2 regions of the Primorskyibacter flagellatus genome follow, and region 2 is predicted to be linked to the other one. Evidence: riboswitches for the same ligand, from Rfam matches in the RefSeq annotation. Region 2 holds a riboswitch; the other holds the start of a gene.
The links. Region 2 has a riboswitch for cobalamin ahead of ACN0WV_RS06720 (DUF4198 domain-containing protein). Riboswitches for the same ligand answer to the same signal wherever they lie in the genome.

Region 1 (3,404 bases), on a different contig from region 2:
CACGCCCAGATCCAGCACCACGCCGTCGACGCCCTCGGCATGTTTATCCATATCGGCGAAATTCGCCTCGACCAGCCGCAGCTTGTCGCCATATTCCGCCGCCCAGTCCCCGGCCATGTCAAAAACCATCGGGTCGCGGTCAATGCCGATGACCTGCTCGGCACCAGCCTCCAGCAACCCGCGCGCATAGCCGCCCGCACCGAAGGTGCCGTCAATCCAGATGCCTTCTACAGGCGAAACCGCCCGCAGAAGCGGGCGTAGCAAGACCGGGATATGCGGGGCAGAAGGCGGGGCGGCGGGTGGCATCTCTTACGCGCCTCCTTCATCTTCCAGGAAACTCAGCGGATCGAAATCCTCGGGCAGCTCGTCCAGGAATTCTTCGGTCTTGGCCAGTTCTTCCCGCTCAAAGGTTTCGGGATTCCAGATCTGGAACGTATCGCCCGCGCCAATGAAAAACGCCTGCCCGTCAAGGCCGATCTTCTGGCGCAGCTTGGCAGGCAGGACCAGACGCCCGGTCTCGTCGACATTGGTGGGATGGGACTGGCCTTGGAAAAGCTGTTGCAGAATCCGGCGTTGCCGCGATCCGCGCGGCTTTGCGTCGATCTTGCTGTCCACCTCTTCGATGGCCTCGATCGTGTAGCATTCCAGAAATTTGCGGCGATGGTCGCCATAGACAATCACAAGCTCGGGGTTCAGCCCTTCGGTCCAGTTCGGATCGCACTCTTCCAGTACACGACGAAAAGAGGCCGGGATGGATACCCTGCCTTTCGCATCTACCTTGAGTTGGCTTTCGCCTCTGAACCTGCGACCCACTGCCCTGCCGCTTCCTTCGATTGCCCCACCCGGTTTTCCCGGTCCCTAAACGCGAAAGGGCGGGCTGATCTGCTGCCACTGATCAACCCGCCACCCTCGTCCCGCTTTGTGCGGATATGTCCAGCTACACGCGCCATCTGGGGGGATGTCTGCTCGCTCGCGCGCCGGATCTTTGGTCACGATGAAAGGCGGAGCCTGTATGAAACCTGCCGTTCTTGTTTTTGTTGGGAGAATGTTTCGGGGTTCTTTGTGTGCCCCTTCGTCCCGTCCCTCATCGTGTTTACAGGGATACTATGGGAATTGATGGCGATCAATAGGAATTTATGGTCCTGAGCCACTGCATCTAGTTTTCCACACCCCTACAAAACAACATATCGTTGCCATCCTGCAAAACTGGACGCGATTTGTAGCGGATGGATAGAAACTACACACCAGATATAGCGCCCAAACCGCGCCGCGTTTTTCCCATGAGTTTGTCGATTTTTTCTCGACTGGTGACCGCTTTCACACAGCACTGGCCAAGCCATCGCCACGAATCGTGGTTGCATCTGTCGCTTTTGCGCGGAATCCCCCTGTTGGCGGTATGAATTCCCATCCGTCCCATGCAATCCCGTCTGACAGCCTTCTTTCGCCCTTATAATTCCACTCTTGCCTTGAAAATGCCTGCGCAGTAGAGCGTTCGTATCTCGGTTCGGGCTGTCAAACGTCCGACGAAGAGGGAACGCGGTGCGGGGCATGCCCTTATTCCGCGGCTGCCCCCGCAACTGTGAGCGGCGAGCGCGGTCGGATGATGTCACTGTGGTGTGCGCGCACCCACGGGAAGGCCCGACCAAGCGACGACCCGCAAGCCAGGAGACCTGCCGGGAAGATCACCCTATTCGGGCGCGGGGGGCGCCGGGATAACGGTTCTCCGTTGCGGTGACAGACCTTCACCGTTCGCGGATGGGCACCCCTTTCCCGAGCCAGACATAAAGCGCCGGTGCCCGGATTGCGCCGCTTCGATCTGGAAAGGATCGTCCATGAAACAAACCCTCGCCCCGGCCTCCCTGCTGGCGATCGGCCTCGCCCTGCCCGCAATGGCGCAGGAATACACCATCCTCGACACGATCACCGTTTATGCCAACCAGTCCAGCCTGCCGCTGTCGCGCACAGGCGCTTCCGTGGATGTCATCGACAAGGATGATATTGCCGACACGCCCAGCGCGTCGCTGTCTTCGATCATCTCCGGCACGGCAGGCGTCACCTTCACCCAGCCCGACGGCCCCGGTGGTCTGTCATATAGCGGTGCAAACTACGTCCGCCTGCGCGGGCTTGACCAAAAATACGCCCCGGTGCTGCTGAACGGCATCGACATTTCCGACCCATCCGCCACCCAGACCAGCTTTGACTGGAAGAATACGCTGCTCGGCGGCATCAGCCGGGTCGAGGTCGTCAGAGGCGCGCAATCGGCCTTATACGGGTCCGAGGCCGTGGCAGGCGTCATCGCCATCACCGCCGCCCAAGCCCCCGAAGAACCGGGCCGCGAAGGCTCTGTCGCGATCGAAGCCGGGTCTTACGGAACCGCGCGCGGCACGCTGAGCTACGGTATCGCGACCGACAATGCCGGGTTCGCGGTCACCGCCTCGCGGGTGCGCACCGACGGCATCAGCGCCTACTCCAATGACGATGAGGAGGACGGCTTTGCCGGCGGCCAATACACGTTCGACGCCTATTACCGCGTCACGCCGGATGTGAAACTCGGCCTGACTGGCTTCGCCTTCGATTCCGAGTTTGACTACGACCCCGGTGCCAGCACCGGCGACACGCAACAACGGGGCCTGCGCGCCTATGTCGAGGCCGATACCGGTGCCGTGCATCACGAATTCGACATGTCCCGCTTTACCGTGGATCGCGACACGCCGCTGTCCTTCACTCAGGCTTATGAAGGCGAACGCGACAAGGTCGGCTATAACGGAACCTGGACCGCGACCGACGCCCTGACCGTGTCCTTCGGGGCCGACTGGACCCGCGAAACTGCCGAAAGCTTCACCGATGACGAGGTTGTGGTGCGCGGCCTCTTTGGCGAGGTTCAATACGCGGCGACGCCCGATCTTGATCTGGCCCTGTCCGTTCGCCATGACGACAACCTGCAATTCGGCGGTTTCACCACCGGACGTGCCGCATTGAACTGGCGGCTGCGCGATGACCTTACCATCCGCTCGACGCTGGCCAACGGCTTCCGCGCCCCGTCCCTGAACGAACTGTTCGGCGGCTTCGGCGCGAACCCGAACCTTGACCCGGAGAAAAGCCGCAGCTTCGATCTGGGGCTGGAAAAGACCTTTGCAAACGGCGCAGAGGTGACGGCGACGCTGTTCTATACCGAGATCGACGATCTCATCCAGTACACCACTGCCTATAATCAGGTTGAAGGCACATCCGTGTCCAAAGGGGTTGAGCTTTCGGGCCTCCTGCCGATTTCTGACCGGGTGACATTGACCGGCGCATTCACCTACACCGATGCGCGCGACTCCGACAACGATCCGCTTCAGCGTGTGCCGCGCTATGCGCTTGACCTTGGCGTTGCCGCGGACATCACCGACCGGATCAGCGCG
Region 2 (3,404 bases):
CGATGGCGGCCTTTTCGGCCGCCTGGAGGAAGAGTTGGTCGCCCTGCGCGCTGCGGGTATCGCCTATGAGATCATTCCCGGCGTGCCCTCTGCCGTGGCCGCGGCGGCGGCGGCGGGTATACCTCTGACCCGCCGTCTGACAGCGCGCCGGGTGCAATTTGTCACCGGCCATGACGTGACCGGAAAGCTACCTGACGACATCAGCCTGACCGCGCTGGCCGATCCGACAGCCTCGACGGTGATATTCATGGGCAAGCGGACCTTTCCGGGCCTTCTGGCGCGCCTGCTGGCACATGGCCTGCCGCCCGACACGCCCGCCATTCTGGCCGAGGATGTCAGCCGGCCTGAACAGCACATCACCCGATCGGATGTTACAACTCTGGCCGCACGGCTGTCACAGGAGGTTGGCGACAGCGCGGCGCTGATCCTTTATGGCCCCTTGGCCGAGCCACCGGCATGACCGCCGCATCCTTCGATCTTTGGCTGATCGGCATTGGTACCGGCAGCCCGGCGCATGTCACCGGCGAGGGAATGCAGGCCCTGCGCGATGCGGCAGTGGTGCTGGTGCCTGACAAGGGCGCGGGCAAGGGCGACCTGGCGGCGTTGCGATACCACATCCTGAAAGCCAGCGGCACGCAGGCGCGGGTTGTCACCTTTGACTACCCGGTGCGCGACCCCGCCTTGCCTTATCGCGAAAGAGTCGCGCGTTGGCATGACGAGATCGCCCGCCGCTGGCAGAGCGCGCTGGCCGGGGCAGGGCAGAACGGGCCGGTGGCGCTGCTGGTCTGGGGCGATCCTTCGCTATACGACAGCACGCTGCGCATTGCCCGGCGGCTGACCCCCGTGCCGCGCCTGCGGGTGGTGCCGGGTATCACCGCCATTCAGGCCCTGACGGCAGCGCATGCGCTGACGCTGAACACGCTCAACGGGCCGGTAACGATCACAACAGGGCGGCGGCTGCGCGATCATGGCTGGCCCGAGGACGCAGAGACGTTGGTCGTGATGCTGGATGGCGATTGCACCTTTCAGACCCTGCCTCCCGATACGCGTATCTGGTGGGGGGCCTTTCTGGGAATGCCGGAACAGATACTGGAGCATGGCCGGATCGGCGATGTCGCGCAACGGATTATCCGAATCCGAGCAGAGACGCGGGCGCGGCATGGCTGGATCATGGACACCTATCTGTTGCGCGCGCAAACCGCCGAGTCTTAGGGCCGTTGCACAGAACTGGTGGCCTGCGGCACGTATTATGGATTGACGCCAGGCATCCTGGTCTGTCAATTAAGCGCCATGACCGGTCCCGTTGCTTTTCGGGCGAAAGAGGGAATGTAGTGCGGTGCCGTTTCGCGCCAAGTCTACAGCTGCCCCCGCAACTGTCAGCGGCGAGCAGGGCCAATATGCCACTGGAGCAATCCGGGAAGGCTGGCCCAACGCATTGACCCGCAAGCCAGGAGACCTGCCGGACATGTGCCCCATGGTAAACGGGGCGCATCCACCGGACGCCGGGGTGTGCGTTTGGCCGTGGCATCCGCGCGCCGATCTCTGGTGCACCGTCCCGGTCTGATCTTTCCCCGCCGTTCACATGAAAAAGGTGCCGGGTGTGGCACCATAAACGGGACGGATTGATGAAGAAGACCCTTATTGCCAGCGCTGTTGCGCTGACCCTGCCTGCGATGGCCTCGGGACATTTCCTGCTGGAATATACCACAGACACGATGATCGAACGCCCCGGCGATGTGCCGGTAAAGCTGATCTTCTGGCATCCCATGGACAACGGTCATGTGATGGACCTGGATCTGCCACAAGACTTCTACATGATCCATAATGGCGAAAAGACTGACCTGAAGGACACGCTGGAGCCCGTACAATTCACCGGCGGCGAAAACAGCGGTGCCGCCTTCAAGGGAAGCGTGCCGGTCAAACGCTCGGGCGATTACATTCTGGTCACGGTGCCGGTCCCTTATTACGAGGAATCCGAGGATATCTATATCCAGCAGATCACCAAGGCGTTCCTGAACCGCAGCGAATTGCCAACCGACTGGATGAACCCGGTCGGCTTGCCCACGGAAATCGTGCCGCTCAACAAGCCTTACAACATCTTGGCCGGGTCGAGCTTTACCGGGCAGGTCCTGGCCGAGGGCCAGCCGGTTGCCGGTGCCGAGATCGAAATCGAATACATGGCGGCCGAGCCCGACATGGAAAATGCTGCGTCAAGCGCGCCGGTCGTGGGCGCGCTGCCGGGTGGAACCATTGTCGCCGTTTCCGATACCAACGGATATTTCACTTTCGGAGTCCCCAAGGCCGGATATTGGGGCTTTGCCGCGCTCGGCTCTGGCCCTGCGACCGAGCATGAAGGCAAGGAACTGAGCCAGGACGCGGTGATCTGGATCCGCGCCTGGGACATGGAGTGATCCGGCCATGCACATCGTAGATGGCGCGCTGTCCAATCCGGTGGTGATCGCCGGGGCGGTTGCGGCAGTGGGCGGCATCGCGCTTGGCCTGCGCAGCCTGACATTGGAACGCATCCCCGCTGCGGGGGTGCTGTCGGCCAGCTTCTTTGTCGCCTCGCTGATCCATGTGCCCATCGGGCCATCCTCGGTACATCTGATTCTGAACGGTCTGGCCGGGCTTTTGCTTGGCTTCGCCGCTTTTCCGGCGCTGTTTGTCGGCCTGTTGTTGCAGGCGGTGTTCTTCGGCTTTGGCGGGTTGACGGTGCTTGGGGTCAATACGGTGAATATCGCGCTGCCCGCCGTGCTGGCCTGGATGGTGTTCGGGCGGCTGATCGGGCGCGGCTCGCCGGTTCAGGGTGCCATCTGGGGCGGTGTTGGCGGGGCCTTTGCCATTGCCGCAACGACGGGGATGGTGGCCGTTTCTCTGGCCATGTCGGGCGATGAATTCCTGCCCGCCGCGAAACTGGTCTTCTTTGCCCATGTTCCGGTCATGGCCATCGAGGCCGTGCTGACTGGCTTTGCCATATTGCTTGCCCGCAAGGTCAAACCCGAGCTGTTCGTCAAAGGACTCCCCGCATGAAACATCTGATCCTTGCTCTGATGCTGATCGTGGCCCCCCTGCCTGCGCTGGCACATAAGGTCATCGCGGGGGTGTTCCCCGCCGGTGAAGCCATCGAAGGCGAAATCGGGTTTTCAAACGGTGACATGGCCACAAATGCAGAGGTCGTCGTGACCGGTCCGGATGGTGCCGAACTGGGCCGTGCGATCACCGATGGGGACGGGTTCTTTATCTTCGTCCCCTCTTTGCCCGTGGCGCATATGTTCAGCGTCAATCTGGGGGCAGGCCATGTCGCCGAGGTAACGATGCCTGCCGATCAGGTGGCCGAGATTCTTGGCGAAGCGGCACCGGAAAGCGCGAGTTCCGCCATGGCCGAAATACCTCAAGCGACCGCG

Region 1: linked by a shared signal. The riboswitch ahead of ACN0WV_RS12255 (TonB-dependent receptor plug domain-containing protein) and the one ahead of ACN0WV_RS06720 (DUF4198 domain-containing protein) in region 2 are both predicted to bind cobalamin.

What each region holds. Positions count from the first base shown of each region.
Region 1 is NZ_JBLWVF010000010.1:50,635-54,038, reverse strand. Features, by position in the region: gene rsmH (16S rRNA (cytosine(1402)-N(4))-methyltransferase RsmH) at 1-306, opposite strand, end outside; gene mraZ (division/cell wall cluster transcriptional repressor MraZ) at 310-813, opposite strand; cobalamin riboswitch at 1,484-1,692, shown strand; gene ACN0WV_RS12255 (TonB-dependent receptor plug domain-containing protein) at 1,833-3,404, shown strand, end outside.
Region 2 is NZ_JBLWVF010000004.1:68,440-71,843, forward strand. Features, by position in the region: gene cobA (uroporphyrinogen-III C-methyltransferase) at 1-460, shown strand, start outside; gene cobF (precorrin-6A synthase (deacetylating)) at 457-1,212, shown strand; cobalamin riboswitch at 1,279-1,478, shown strand; gene ACN0WV_RS06720 (DUF4198 domain-containing protein) at 1,626-2,411, shown strand; gene cbiM (cobalt transporter CbiM) at 2,419-3,030, shown strand; gene ACN0WV_RS06730 (cobalt ABC transporter permease) at 3,027-3,404, shown strand, end outside.